DNA from 3 places in the Flocculibacter collagenilyticus genome. Region 1 is predicted to be linked to each of the others. Evidence: predicted binding sites of a transcription regulator. Region 1 holds the regulator's gene; each other region holds the start of a gene.
The links. The regulator LexA, encoded in region 1, represses DNA repair genes until DNA is damaged. The targets are predictions, from matches to a motif close to TACTGTATNNNNATACAGTA.
Positions count from the first base shown of each region.

Region 2: recN (DNA repair protein RecN) is a predicted target of LexA. The motif match lies at 2,345-2,364, and genes of this name have one in related genera.
Region 3: HUU81_RS06440 (SulA-like leucine-rich domain-containing protein) is a predicted target of LexA. The motif match lies at 1,160-1,179, and genes of this name have one in related genera.

Region 1 covers NZ_CP059888.1:462,732-467,747, reverse strand. Annotated here, with positions in the region: gene ctaD (cytochrome c oxidase subunit I) at 1-946, opposite strand, end outside; gene coxB (cytochrome c oxidase subunit II) at 951-2,060, opposite strand; gene lexA (transcriptional repressor LexA) at 2,740-3,357, opposite strand; gene HUU81_RS02070 (hypothetical protein) at 3,900-4,070, opposite strand; gene HUU81_RS02065 (hypothetical protein) at 4,346-5,016, opposite strand, start outside.
Region 2 covers NZ_CP059888.1:2,744,460-2,749,475, forward strand. Annotated here, with positions in the region: gene grpE (nucleotide exchange factor GrpE) at 1-38, opposite strand, end outside; gene hrcA (heat-inducible transcriptional repressor HrcA) at 127-1,194, opposite strand; gene nadK (NAD(+) kinase) at 1,358-2,239, shown strand; gene recN (DNA repair protein RecN) at 2,466-4,169, shown strand; gene HUU81_RS12180 (outer membrane protein assembly factor BamE) at 4,297-4,641, shown strand; gene HUU81_RS12185 (RnfH family protein) at 4,803-5,016, opposite strand, start outside.
Region 3 covers NZ_CP059888.1:1,450,755-1,455,770, forward strand. Annotated here, with positions in the region: gene fba (class II fructose-bisphosphate aldolase) at 1-430, shown strand, start outside; gene HUU81_RS06440 (SulA-like leucine-rich domain-containing protein) at 632-1,141, opposite strand; gene HUU81_RS06445 (ABC transporter ATP-binding protein) at 1,585-3,249, shown strand; gene HUU81_RS06450 (SEL1-like repeat protein) at 3,332-4,447, opposite strand; gene HUU81_RS06455 (CoA transferase subunit B) at 4,645-5,016, opposite strand, start outside.

The sequences.
Region 1 (5,016 bases):
CTAACGGCATCCCTGTTGTAAACATGTGGTGCGCCCACACGATAAAAGAGAGTAACGCAATGGATGACGTTGCATAAACCATGGATGCATACCCAAACAATTTCTTACGTGAAAAGGTTGGTACAATCGTCGAAATAATGCCAAATGCAGGCAAAATCATGATGTACACTTCAGGATGGCCAAAGAACCAGAAAATATGCTGGAACATTACCGGGTCGCCACCACCTGCGGCATCAAAGAAAGAAGTAGCAAAATACTTATCTGTTAACACCATTGTCACAGCGCCCGCCAGTACTGGCATAACGGCGATGAGTAAAAAAGCAGTAATTAACCATGTCCAAACGAACAGAGGCATTTTCATAAAGGTCATGCCCGGTGCACGCAAGTTAAATATAGTCACAATAACGTTAATTGCGCCCATAATGGATGAAATACCCATGATATGCACCGAAAAGACAAAAAATGCCGTTGAGTCATTACTATATGTAGTAGACAGAGGTGCATAGAAGGTCCAACCAAAGTTAGGGCCACCGCCTTCCATAAATAATGAAGATAACAAGATTAAAAAGGCAAACGGTAAAATCCAAAAGCTCCAGTTATTCATTCTTGGTAGTGCCATATCTGGCGCACCAATCATCATTGGGATCATCCAGTTTGCCAAACCAGTAAACGCAGGCATTACTGCTCCAAATACCATAATCAGGCCGTGTACTGTGGTCATTTGGTTAAAGAAGTCTGGCTCTACAACTTGTAAACCGGGTTGGAATAACTCAAGGCGGATCACCATCGCCATGGCGCCACCAATTAAAAACATAATAAATGAGAACCACAGGTACAGGGTTCCTATGTCTTTATGGTTAGTGGTATATAACCAACGTTTTATTCCTGTTGGTTTGTGGTGGTGGTCATCATGATCTTGATGCGCGTGTTCAGTTGCTACTGTCATGTCCTTACTCCTGTTGACCGCTTAATAGTTTATATACTTGCGCAGCTTGCACGCTGTCACCCATATCATTACCCCACGCGTTACGTTGGTAAGTAATTACTCCCGCTAACTCTTTTAAACTTAGCTGCTTACCAAATGCTTGCATTGCGGTTCCACCCTTACCATTTACAACAATGTCAATGTGCGCATCTAATTCGCCTGTAGCAATTGGGCTATTTTTAATACCTGGAAAGACTCCTGGTATACCTTGCCCATTAGGTTGGTGACATGCCGCACAGCTGGTGTTATATACTTTTTCACCCACTGCCATTAACTCATCCTGAGACATATTCATCGCCAATAATTTTTGTTCTTCTTCTTTGGCTTTTTGTTGCACTAATTTAGTTTCGTTGAGCCACTTCTCATATTCAGCAGGGGCTTTTGCAATAACGACAACTGGCATGAAGCCATGATCTTTTCCGCATAACTCAGCACATTGACCACGATAAATCCCTGGTTCATTTACCTCGGTCCACGCTTCATTAATAAACCCGGGATTTGCGTCTTTTTTCACCGCAAAGTCTGGCACCCACCAGCTATGAATAACGTCATCAGAAGTAATTAAAAAACGCACTTTTTTATTGGTAGGAATAACAAGGGGGCGGTCAACTTCAAGCAAGTAGTTTTTGCCTTTTTGCCGTTTGTTTGCAATCTCACTTTTAGGAGTAGCCATTAAGCTATAAAACTCAACACCACTATCTAAATACTTGTAGTGCCATTTCCATTGCGAGCCAGTAACCTGAATGCTGACATCAGCTTTGCTGGTATCTTCCATCGCCATTAATGTAAGTGTTGCCGGAATAGCCATACCTACCAAAATAAAAAATGGAATTGCTGTCCATACAATTTCAACTTTTGTATTTTCATGGAATTGTGCAGGCACTGCACCTTTAGATTTACGATGGTGGTAAATAGACCAAAACATCACACCAAACACGGCAAGACCAATTACACAACAAATCCAAAAAATGGTCATGTGTAATCCGTATACTTGTTCACTAATTGCGGTCACACCTTTAGTCATATTTAAAGGTAACTCTTCCGCAGTAACGTTACCTGCCAAGAACGCAAGCATGATCCACCAGCGACGACAACTCAATATGGTCACGTGACTTCTCCTCTGTCTTTTGCTAAAGCAAAAAGCAGATCGAAATGCACTGTACTACTTAACCTGTGCGACGATTCCGCTCAATTATTATTGTTATATTTCGAACAGCTCGCACTTGCTAACACCTCAGAGGCAGCAATTAAGAAGTAATTTAAATAAAAAAGAACACCATATTTGTAAACATCTCACAGTACTAACGGTGCTATTTTTATTATTTCCCGTTCTCCACGTAATGGTTTGACTTAGCGCACGCCTCAACCATCTCGTTTGCTGATTATGACTCTAAGATTTTAGATTAGTATTTTCGAAATACTTATTATTATCTTTATGTTACGTATCGATTAAACTAAGTCTCTTGATAGTTTTTTAATCGAATTGTGTATTAGAATTAAACAAATCAGACAAATAATCTACAGTTATTTGAAAAAAATTATAAAAATTTTGTGCATATCATGAGCAAACTAAGAAAGGACGTACGATGCAGGTTTAAATAAATTTTTCACTTACGACAATTTTACCACTAGCTAGCGCAAGCCTAATTTATGAAAAGGTGTGGGTAGTATAAAAATGAAAAATAGCCAACTGCATTTAGCTAGCTATTTTAATGTTGGACATTTTTTAATAGAAAATAAATCGTTAGAGAAGCTTAAAACCAGTCTGCATTTCGAATAACGCCAACAGCTAGTCCTTCAATTGCAAACGGTTGATAAGTTAAGTCTACAACAATGGTATCAAACTCATCGTTTTCAGCGTGAAGCAGCACTTTGTCGCCTTTCTTTTCAAGACGCTTAACCGTTACATCGTCTTCTACTCTTGCAACGACCACTTGCCCGTTTTCGGCCACTTCCGCTTTTTTAACCGCAAGTAAATCGCCATCCATGATACCTATGTCTTTCATACTCATACCATTAACACGTAGTAAGTAATCAGCGTTAGGCTTAAATAAATGAGGATCAACCTTATAATGCGCTTCAACATGTTCTTGCGCTAAAATAGGTGAACCCGCTGCCACTTGACCAATTAGCGGTAACCCTTCTTCTTCAAATGTATCATCTTCAACAAGGCGGATACCGCGTGATGTTCCCGGAATAATCTCAATAAAGCCTTTTTTTGCTAACGCTTTTAAATGCTCTTCCGCAGCGTTAGCGGATTTAAACCCTAGCGTTTTCGCAATTTCTGCTCGTGTTGGCGGCATGCCTGTAGCATGAATTTTATCTTTAATAAGCTGCAGTATTTCCGACTGCCTCGGCGTTAATGGGCGCATACGCTGTTATTCCATACAGTACATTGATACTGTGAGTATATACAGTTAATGATAGATGGCAAAGAGTTTATTACATTGATGCGTAATTATCTTTTCTTCGAAGTTATTCATCTTCAGGGGGATCACCCTCATCTTCTTTTTCGCAGCTCTTGTTTAGGGCGTGTTGACCTTTTTAAATACAGGAGGGGGAATAGAAAAAATTGATATAAGTGGAAAAATAGTAAGTAGTAGAAATGCGCCTTTTGGCATGCGCTTAGCCCAGCGTACTAGTCTCATCAATCCGTAAATTAACAAGGCAAATAACAAAAGCCCAAAGCAGAAAATTATATTTTCAATCGTGCTTAACTCATACATTTTCCTCATCCTATCGCCATGTTAACCATGAATAAATGGCTCTTAATTGCGATAACTCAATCGCTAAAATGTATTTTTAGCAACAGGCTGGCATCTTTGAGCCTAAGAAAACTAAATGGCTTTTTACTATGCTAGGAGAAGAGGCGCAATCAACAACGCTGCGCCTGCATGTTGAACGGCTATACAAGTTAAGTATTAGCGTTATTATGTTTCAATATAAATGCAATGCCTAATAAGATAAACATCGCTGCAATCCCAAAAAATGATAACTGCTCACTGAAGACAGCCGCTGTAGCAAAAGCGGCACCGCATGCAATAAGCAAGTACCCACCTGATTTCTGATTCTTATCTATTTTCATAAATCACACATAAACCCTAACCTTATCCAATACTTATACTGTATTAGACTAGGTTTATGAAAATAACAAGGACCCCTTTCTTATATAGTACTATGCTAAAACACTTTCCTATAGCTAAGGACTGCCTCAGCATGAAGCATGAGAGTTACCTCTTAGTTTGTTTTGATTTAAAGATTCAGCACCTTTATAAAACGGGTAACTCTCACGTTTTCAATGTTGATGTGTCAGATCTTGTCTGACCTAATACAAATCTGAACTAATACAAATAAGTGTTCTTATAATTCATCTGCGAATTTTTCTGCGAATTTACGCACTTTGGGGGTGTGCCCATTTTTAGATAAATCTTCTAAAAGTGCTTTGTATTTTATATTGCCAGAGCTCCCAAGAACGCGACAGCCCCAAGCATAAAAATCAGAGAACTTCATATATCTGTTGCGTGGAATCGTGGCTTCTATGCTAAGGATTTCGCTAATTTCATCCAGCAATCGCGTATTATTAAGGTGTTGTCTGTAGATGTTTCGTACTGCGCTGCCCCGAAGATCATCATCACTACTATTTAACATATTTAGCAGTTGATTAGTTTGCCAGTCTAAATTGGGGTACATTGTGGAAGTATCGTGTACGACTTTAGCCTGCTTAGCGCGAACCGTCATCGCCTCAAGATAATCCTCTACGTAACCTTTCAACTTATCTGACGCATTGCTTTTCATAATAGTGTTTAACGTAGACCGGTACCGCTCTAAACCTGAATAAGCCAGCGCCTTAGTAGCCCATATAACCTCTTCAATGGTGTCTGAATTTGTACTCTCATGATTATTTAACACAATGGTGTTAATTTTGTCGTAAAGTGAGTAGCTGTTGATCCATTCTTCAATGAGTTTCTTATATAAATTCAGACGTTCTTCTCTGTTTCCTTCATTCAACTGTGTTAAATACTGCTGAATAC
Region 2 (5,016 bases), 1.7 Mb from region 1:
TCTGCTTCTGGTTGCATATCTTGTTGTGCTTCAGACATCAAACATCTCCGGAAATAAATAACGACTGCCTGCAATTATACTCAGCTTCAAAGCGATTTAAACAGGCAATATATAACTTAACTGCATTCAATATGGGGATGGAATATTTTGATTCAAGGCTGCGGTTAAATTTCTTGCAACAGCGTCTACCACAGGGATTAACGCACGATAATTCATTCTCACCGAACCAATTATCCCTACCGAGCCAATAGCTTGTTTATGTTGATAATATGGCGCTGCCACTACACTACAACCACGCAATAACTCACTGCCGCACTCTTCACCGATGAACAAACTAATACCCGAATTTCCCTTAGCTCGCGCTAGCATGTTGGTAATTGGCCCAGTTTGGTGTAATGAATTAATTAACATTCGAAGCGTATTCACGTTATTGGTACCTGGCAATTCCAGCAGGCGCTCTTTACCACGAGAATAAATAAGCTCAGGTGCCAGGTCATCCGATGCCGTTAATGACACCGCCACTACCTTTGACGCAATTTCGTGAATGCCTTCTTTGGCACGATCTTTTTCACCGCTGGTTACGCAACATAACATTGCACTTAGGCGCTGCCGCCCTTCCACCAAGTCCACGCCAACAAGTGCAGTATTAAGCAGCTGTGTAGCAAGTTGTAACTCGTGTGAAGTAAAGCGACGAGATACATCAATAATGCGGTTTTTAATCTCGCCGTCGTCTTCAATCAACACACATAAAATACGTAAGTCAGATAAATGCATCAATTCAATTTGACGCAATTTCACATTATCGCGAGTGGGTACCGACACTAACCCTGTCATGTCAGACAATTCTGCAAGCACTTTGCTAGCACGTTGGCATAGTTCACTAGGGCAGTAGCTAGCATCTAGCGCATGTTTAATTTCATGCTCAACCGCAGCGTTTATTGGTTTAATAGACAGTAATTGATCAACAAAAAAACGTAAGCCTTGCGCAGTAGGCACCCGCCCTGCTGACGTATGCGGAGAAGCAATTAAACCTTGTTGCTCCAACGCCATCATAATATTTCTTACTGTTGCAGGGCTCGAGTTAACGGCATTTTGATTGGCCAAGCTTTTCGACGACACAGGGTTACCGTCTTCAATATAATGCTCAACTAGCAGCTGCATAATCAGCTGCATACGTTCTTGCTTAGCGCTCATAAATTCGTTAATTCATTCTTTTCTATTTTATAGATAACGATTTTATATGGGCACTATTAACCAATTGCAAGCTAACGGAACCTGAATAAAACCGTGCATTTTGCAATTTCATGGATATACTCCATTAATATAATCATCATCTTCAAGCACTTAAAACATCATAATGACATCTGCGTTTAAACACATTGCTTTAATTGGCAAACCAAACCACAAAGGCACCACAAAGTCGATTACCCAGCTTTACCAATTTCTTACCGAACTGGAATATCAGGTATCTATCGAAAAACGCTCATCGCAACAACTTCAACTTAACGATATTGCTACCTTAGATTTAGTTGAAATTGGCGAGCAATGTGACCTTGCCATTGTTGTTGGCGGAGATGGCAACATGCTTGGAGCTGCCAGAGTATTAGCTCGTTTTGACGTGGCAGTAATTGGCGTTAATCGTGGTAATTTAGGCTTTTTAACCGACTTAGATCCACACACATTTCAAGAGCCACTAAAAAAAGTATTAGCGGGTGAATATATAGAAGAAAACCGCTTTTTGCTTGATGTATCTGTACATCGTCATCAAACCATTAAAAGCAGTAATACTGCGGTTAATGAAGCCGTACTTCACGCCGACAAAGTGGCTCACATGATTGAGTTTGAAGTACACATAGATAATGAATTTGTTTATAGCCAACGGTCAGACGGTCTCATTGTCGCAACACCAACAGGCTCTACCGCGTATTCATTATCAGGTGGCGGCCCCATCGTTCACCCGTCATTACAAACTTTATCGTTAGTGCCTATGTTTCCGCACACCTTAAGTAGTCGCCCACTAGTTGTCAGTGCTAACAGTGAAGTTAAACTGTTAATTTCGCTGGAGAATGACGAAAGCCTGCAAATAAGCTGCGACAGCCACGTTACACTGTCTGTGATGCCCGGCGATGAAGTTATTATTAAAAAATGTGATTTGCCATTACGCCTAATTCACCCTAAAAATTACAGCTACTACAAAGTATTACGCAGTAAATTAGGTTGGGGTGCGCGCTTAGTGTAAGTGCGCAGAATCTCAACTTTATCGCTGTAAGTTAAATAGCGCTTTTCTTAATTACCAACACGCTTCTTAATAAAATTTCAACGATTCACTTGCGCCATTCAAAATAACTGTATAAATTAACAGTATCAAAAATCATACTACACCTAACTTGCTTGATGGCATGTTAAATCGCCGCGGTCACAAAAATAAAGATAGGTTGGGTAATAATACTGAATAGTTATTTGTTATGTTGAATTTTCTAAACGTTCGAAACTTTGCCATTGTAGAGTCTTTAGAAGTTGACTGGTCTGCCGGAATGACCACCATTACCGGCGAAACTGGCGCAGGTAAATCTATCGCAATCGACGCACTCGCACTTTGTTTGGGTGATCGTGCTGAAGCAAGTATGGTTCGCCAAGGTGCAGATAAAGCCGAAGTTTGTGCGATTTTTGATATCACACAATTAACTGTTGCTAAAACATGGCTAAAAGAACATGAATTATGCGCCGAACCAGACTCAAACTCGTCTGCCGAATCTAACACAACACACGAATGCATTATTAGACGTGTTATTTCAAAAGAAGGACGCTCAAAGGGGTATATCAATGGTAGCCCCGTGCCAGTCAGCCAGCTAAAACAACTTGGTCAGTTACTTGTTTCTATTCACGGGCAACATGCTCATCAACTGTTACTAAAGTCAGACCATCAACGCAATTTGCTAGACGAATACGCGGCCCACACTCCATTACTTAATAGCACTGCCCATGCCTATAGCCATTGGCAGCAATTAAAAAAAGAACGCTCTCAGTTGCTAGAAGCAAAACTCCAAGACGACGCTAAACGCCAACTTTTAGAGTATCAGGTAAGCGAGTTAAACGAGTTCGACTTACAACCTAATGAATACGAAGAGATTGAGCAACAACACAAAAAACTAAGCGGTGGACAAGAAATACTCGACGAGTGTTTACTTAGCTTAAATACCATTTATGACAATGACCAACAAAGTGCACATAACCTTATTGATACTGCTGCACAGCAACTAGCAAAATTAAGCGACCTTGATAACGATCTAAAACCTATTGCCGACTTATTATTTGAAGCATCTGTTCAAGTTGAAGAAGCGGCACGTGAATTACGCCACTTTTCCGATAATATTGAGCTAGACCCAAGCCTATTACAAGACGTTGAAGAACGTATGGCAGCCGCCGTTAGTTTAGCGCGAAAGCACAATATTCCGCCGCAACAGCTGCCAGAGTATCACGCACAACTTGCAGAGCAATTAGCCTCCATTAATGGCAATGCCGACAGGCTAAACGAACTTGACGAACAAATAGAAAGTGCGCATCAAGCCTATTTAGTACAATGCCAACAACTTAGCGAAAGCCGCCAACATTACGCGCAAAAGCTTAACAAGCTTATTAGCAAAAGCATGCAACAACTTAGTATGCCAAACGGAAAGTTTGAAATGGTGATCACCCAGCTTGATCAAGAAAAAGGCCAACGTGCAGGCTTAGATGTGGTTGACTTTAATGTAACCACCAACCCAGGACAACCACTACAACCGTTAGGCAAAGTGGCATCGGGTGGTGAGCTTTCTCGAATTAGCTTAGCCATTCAAGTTATTATTGCCGCCAAAGTCACAACCCCAACACTCATTTTTGATGAGGTAGACGTAGGTGTAAGCGGCCCTACCGCAGCGTCTGTTGGTAAATTATTAAGACTACTTGGCGAGTCCACTCAAGTAGTGTGTATTACTCACTTACCACAAGTAGCAAGCCAAGGGCACCAACAATTATTTGTGCGTAAAGACGTGAAAAACAACCATACCCATACAGCAATGACGCCGCTAAGCCAAACCGAACGCATTACCGAAATTGCCCGTTTATTAGGCGGAGAAACAATTTCTGAAACCAGTTTAGCAAATGCTGAAGAACTTTTAGCCGTTGGATAGGTCATATAGGCAGGCGAACGAAACAACATGCCCAAATAGCTGATTAGCTGTTGCTCATCGGCTGTAGAGTGGGTATTATCCTCGTTCATTTTTTTGATGTATCCATATCTTAGGTAAAGTATTTATGATGAATTTGCGAAAAGTCATACTGTTTTTTTTCGCGCTATCATTAGCGGGTTGTTCAAACTGGATTTATAGAATTAATATCCCACAAGGCAATTTTATCGAGCAAAAAGAAGTCGATAAACTGCGAATTAGAATGACCAAAGAGCAAGTACTTTATGTATTAGGTACACCAATGGCTGAAAATGCATTTGACAAAAGTAAGTGGCATTACCTGTACATGATGAAAACTGGTGAAGGTAATAAATTTCGTAAAGAGCTAGTAATACATTTCGAAAACGATGCATTAAAAGAAATTTCTGGTGACTTTGAAAAACATGAAGATTTCGACACACCACTTGATGGTTAGTCAGCTAGTTAGCTAAACCTTATTAACGACAATAAGTTAATTTACACGATAACGGGAAGCTGTTGCTTTAGAACGACCAAGTTAACAACTCCATCAAGTTAACGACTCCATACAGAAAAGCGGTTTAATAAACCGCTTTTTTATTTATCGTTACTTAACAGCTAGCCTGTTTTTACTCGACCGCCCGTCACCTTGTCTGCGCGCCCCTCTAACTTTGCTTTTTCAGCACGACGCTTTCTCACCTCTTTAGGATCAGCAATTAATGGTCGATATATTTCAATGCGATCAGCCTCACGTAGTTGATCAGACAGCTTAGCGGCTCTATTCCAAATCCCTACTTTGTTCTCTTTAAGATCAATTTCAGGGTACATTCCC
Region 3 (5,016 bases), 990 kb from region 1:
TACTCGCCCACCAACAGGCGATATTCTTGCTATTGATAGAATTAAGGCGATTCATGAAAGTATTCCAAATACGCATTTAGTGATGCATGGTTCATCTTCAGTACCACAAGACTGGTTAAAAATTATTAATCAATTTGGTGGCGAAATCCCTGAAACGTATGGTGTACCGGTTGAGCAAATTCAAGAAGGTATCAAGCATGGTGTACGTAAAGTAAATATTGATACTGATTTACGTTTAGCTTCTACAGGTGCTATCCGCCGCTTCTTAGCTGAAAATCCAAGCGAGTTTGATCCACGTAAATATTTATCAGCAGCCACTACAGCAATGTACGAAATTGTTAAAGCACGCTATGAGTCATTTGGTACTAGCGGTAATGCGTCTAAAATTAAACCAATTTCACTAGAAAAAATGGTTAGCTTTTATAAGTAAATTACAAGTATGCGCTTGTCATTACTACATATAATAGAAGTGAAAAAAACCAGCACATTATGTGCTGGTTTTTTTATGGCTTGCATACGGCAAAGAACAATTAAAAAGAGGCGCAGCTAAAAAATTAGTAAGCAAAATAGCTGCGCCCCGGGCAATTTTTTGTTGTCTACCTGAAACTCTGATTGATTTGACGACAATGCATCAGCATGTCTGCGCTATAGAGTGGCTGTTGGTCACTGTATGAGTATGAATAGGTCCGTTGCTGATTGGCACTGTTTGCTTATTAAGTGCGTAAAATGCGCAGCTTGACGCGTTTGTTAGGTGATTTAATTCGTTGAGCATGTCTGTGGTAAACACATCCATCCAAGTGACAACTGCGCTACAAGTACCATATTTAAGTGCATTACGGATCACGTCTAATTTGTTGGTTATTTGCTTTTCGTGAATAACTAATACATGCTCAAAGTTCACGCTACAGCTGTTTAATAGCTGTTTACTAGGCACATGCTCAGGAGCTATCAATAGTGTCCATTTTTTAGAGTGAGCGTGCTTTTTTACTATTTTGATCAGTTCGAATGTAGCGGATAGCTCATCTTCAACTTTAATGAGTTGGACTACATTGTTTGTTGCTATGCCATTCGATAACGAATGCTGATTATTTTCACAGTTGATATTACAGTTGTTATTATTGTTATGTTCTACAACGTTCATAAATAGCTCCAGTTGAAACACTGTTTAAAAATACAGTATATATACAGTAGTTCATACAGTTGTTGTGTGCAAGCTATTTTTTACTGTTTCGCTGCTCTTAATTCAAAAAGCTTCGGTGAATTCTCCAACTATAAAACCCCCTAGTCTGGTATAAATCTCAATTCTTCAGCCATAATTGTTGGCTTTATATATTTGTGATTGATGATTAGGTATTGTTTGAATTCGCAATGCTGGCCGACTGCTCTATGTCCTGACTCGGCAATACTCGCAACTAACTATGCTGTGGATTGGCATCCTTTTATTAGAAAAAGGCATAGACATCGTTAATTAAATCAACTAATTTTTCACGCTAGCCCTCGTCCTAATAGTTTTTAGTTGTACGATCAACTAACGTTTAGTTAAATTTTCACCCTGAATTAGGGGTAATTAAAAAGGAAGTTCTTATGGAGCCAGCAGTAGGGAATTCAAAATCATTGTGGAAGCTTTTGTCGCCACATAAGCCATCTAAAAAATCATTTATTCTACTTGGCCTGTTAGTCATTATTGCTACATCATTCGAGTTAGTTTTACCTTTGTACTCGAGCTACCTAGTTGACTCAATCAGTAGTGAAGGCATTGAAACCAGCATCATTTTAGGCTTAGTTGCTATTGTGCTTATTGCTGCTTGTTTTGAAGCTATATTAGGCTGGTTTGGTGGCCGATTAGGGCATCAAATTAGTTTTCGCTTACGTTTTAGTCTTATAGGGCGACTATTGCACACGCAAAGCCAAAGTTTAGACTTTGAGCATAGTGCAGAATTAGGTGCGCGTGTTGTTAATGACTCTAAAGAAGTTAAAAATGTTTTGGCCGAAGATTTAGTGGGGCTGCTAAGTGGACTAATATCACTGTTTGCAGTTATTGCCATTATGTTTACTTTAGATTGGCGACTGACTTTAGTATTAGTATGCTGTGTGTTCGCAGGGTTCATTATTATTACGCCTATCGCTTTAATGATGAATAATATTGGTCAAAAGACTCAGGCAGCGGAAGCTAATTTACTTAAATATACAACGGAATGGTTACGCTACAGCAAGCTAATTAAGTCTCATAACGCTAGTAGTCAGTTACATAAACAGTCAAATGAGTTATTAAATGAGTGTTTTCACCAAGAAATGCGGGCTACAAAAATACTGTCAATTATTGGGCCAATTGCCAATTTAGTATTGATGATAAGCATGATTGCCATTTTAGCTTTTTCAGCCTACTGGCTAAAACAAGGCTCGATGACGTTAGGTACTATTACTGCTTTTTTGCTTTATTTATTTGGACTCACGTTTCCACTTATGGCCATGGCGATGTTCTTTAGTAACTTAAATAAAGCGATGGGTGCGGCGAGCCGTTTGTCAGAGATTAGCCAAATGCCAGTTGAGAGTAATAATGCACCGGAATTACTTCACGATGTTTTAGAACTCGCCTTGAAAGATCTCACTTTTGTTAGAGATGACAAATATATTTTAAAAGACATTAGTTACCAGTTTACTTCTTCGGGCTTATCGGTAGTGCTAGGAGAAAGTGGCAGTGGTAAGAGTACATTGCTTAACCAGTTTTTAGGGTTTTATCCAGAAACTTATAATAATGTTTTAATTAATGGCAAAACATTGAGTGAATATAATCTTCATTCAGTTCGCCAAGCCATTGCTTGGGTTGATCAAGAGCCAAAGCTATTACATGCCAGCATTCGTCAAAACTTAACGTTGGGTTTGTCAGAAAACATTAGTGATGAAGAAATGCTAGAAATCTTAATGTCTGTTGGCTTACAGGCATGGCTGGATAGGATTGATCATAATTTAGATCAAGTGATTTCTGAGCAAGCTCATCAATTTTCTGGAGGAGAAAAGCAGCGCTTTGCCATTGCTAGAGCTATGCTACGCCAAGCTAAAGTATTATTACTGGATGAGCCAACCTCGGCTTTAGACAGTAAAAATAAAAGCGAGCTAATGGTATTACTGCGTCAAATAGCACGTAAAATGCGTGTGATTATGATTAGCCATCATCGAGAGCTCATTCACCCAGATGATGACATTCTTGAAATAAAAGACGGTGTTATTGTGAACGCAGGCGCTAATTAAGCCAGCTTTAACTCATTAGGTAGTTACAATATAAAAGCATTGATGAACTGCGAGCGGTACTGGCCAAATGTGTGCAAGGAAATTAGTTATAACCTTGCAAAAAATTGTGGATCTGTTCATACCGCTCAGCAGCTAATTTACTGGCTGAATTTATTTCCAATGATGTTAGTTTTTTTTCTAGCTGACTTTTCGCGGCTAACGCCTCTTGGTTATCCTGTGAAGCGGCTAGGGTTAACCATGAATATGAATGGTAAATACTTTTAGGTAAACCTTCACCTTTTAAAAACATAATGCCCAGATAAAACTGTGCTTTTACGTGACCTTTCATTGCGGCTTTACGCATCCACTTAGCGGCTTTATGAAACATTTCGTTTTTATAGTGATGGATAGCGGTGGCAAATTCTTTACTAGGATCGTTGGCGCTAACTTGCACATTATAGGTATTAATGGGGGCTGAAATTAACGCTGTTAGCTTCTCCATATTATCAATAAGCAATGTTTCAATTTCAGCTAGCGTCATTTCTTCAATATTATTAACACTTGTTGGCGTGGTAACGTTATTTTCATTGGTTTGTGGCAAATTCGCTTGTCGGGCGCTGATATTGCTATTCACTGAGTGGGTAAAGTTGACTAACGCGTTCAGTAGGCGGCCTGTTTGATCAGTGTGATTTGAATCGTCAAGCGACGTAGGCGAATCGGGCGCATTATCTTCTATTGGCGCAAGTTCATTTTCATCGTCTAACTGTTGGGCTGGCTGTTCACTTTCAGTAGCTTCTTTTTCGCTTTCTTCCACCGTTAAAAGCATATCCTCAGCAGGGGCTTCGTCCTCGGGTGCTGCTAACATTGCTTCAGCCGTATCATCTTCAAGCGTTAACTCGTTTTCTACAGGTTCTTCTATCGCGTCTATGAGTGACTTTTCAGCGGGTTCATCAGAAAGGGGAGCTTCGGTATCGGCATTGGCAAGACTCTCTTGTAGAGTATCTTCGAGGTCTTCATTCATCTCTGCTTTTGCGTCTGTTTCAATTTCTTCATCTAGCATGAGTGCTTCAGAAGCAGCCTCGTCTTCAGTTTCCAGCATCATTTCAAGCATTTCATCTTCATTCTGAAAAGGCGCTTGCTCGTCATCTAATAACAGATCATCTGTCTCGACTTGATTTTCATGCGACTCTTCATCGGTGATTTGTTGCTTGTCAGACATATTTGCTTTGAACCCTTATTAAATAACCTATTAACGACTAAGGCATAAAACACGCCTTAATGATTATATCTGTAATGTGAATATAAGCTTTAGATTTATTTTAGTTTATTTATGTTGGGAGTGCTTAGTGGCAAATAATAAAAGGAGCGAGATGCTCCTTTTATTAGAAATAGGTAGGAATACTACTTAAGGCTAGCTTATAGCTTCATTTCAGGAATATCACCTTCAACAACAAGCTTACCTGCTGTTTTTTCTTTAATTTCGTCCACCGATACACCTGGAGCGCGTTCTTTTAATACAAATGCGCCATCTTTTACTTCTAGCACGGCTAAATCGGTAATAATGCGGGTTATACAGTTAACGCCTGTTAATGGTAGCGTGCATTCAGGTAATAGTTTTGATACGCCATGCTTGTTAGCATGCGTCATAGTAACAATAATATTTTCAGCACCTGCAACTAAGTCCATTGCACCGCCCATACCTTTTACTAATTTACCCGGGATCATGTAAGAAGCGATGTTACCTTGTTGATCAACTTCAAATGCTCCTAATACGGTAATATCAACATG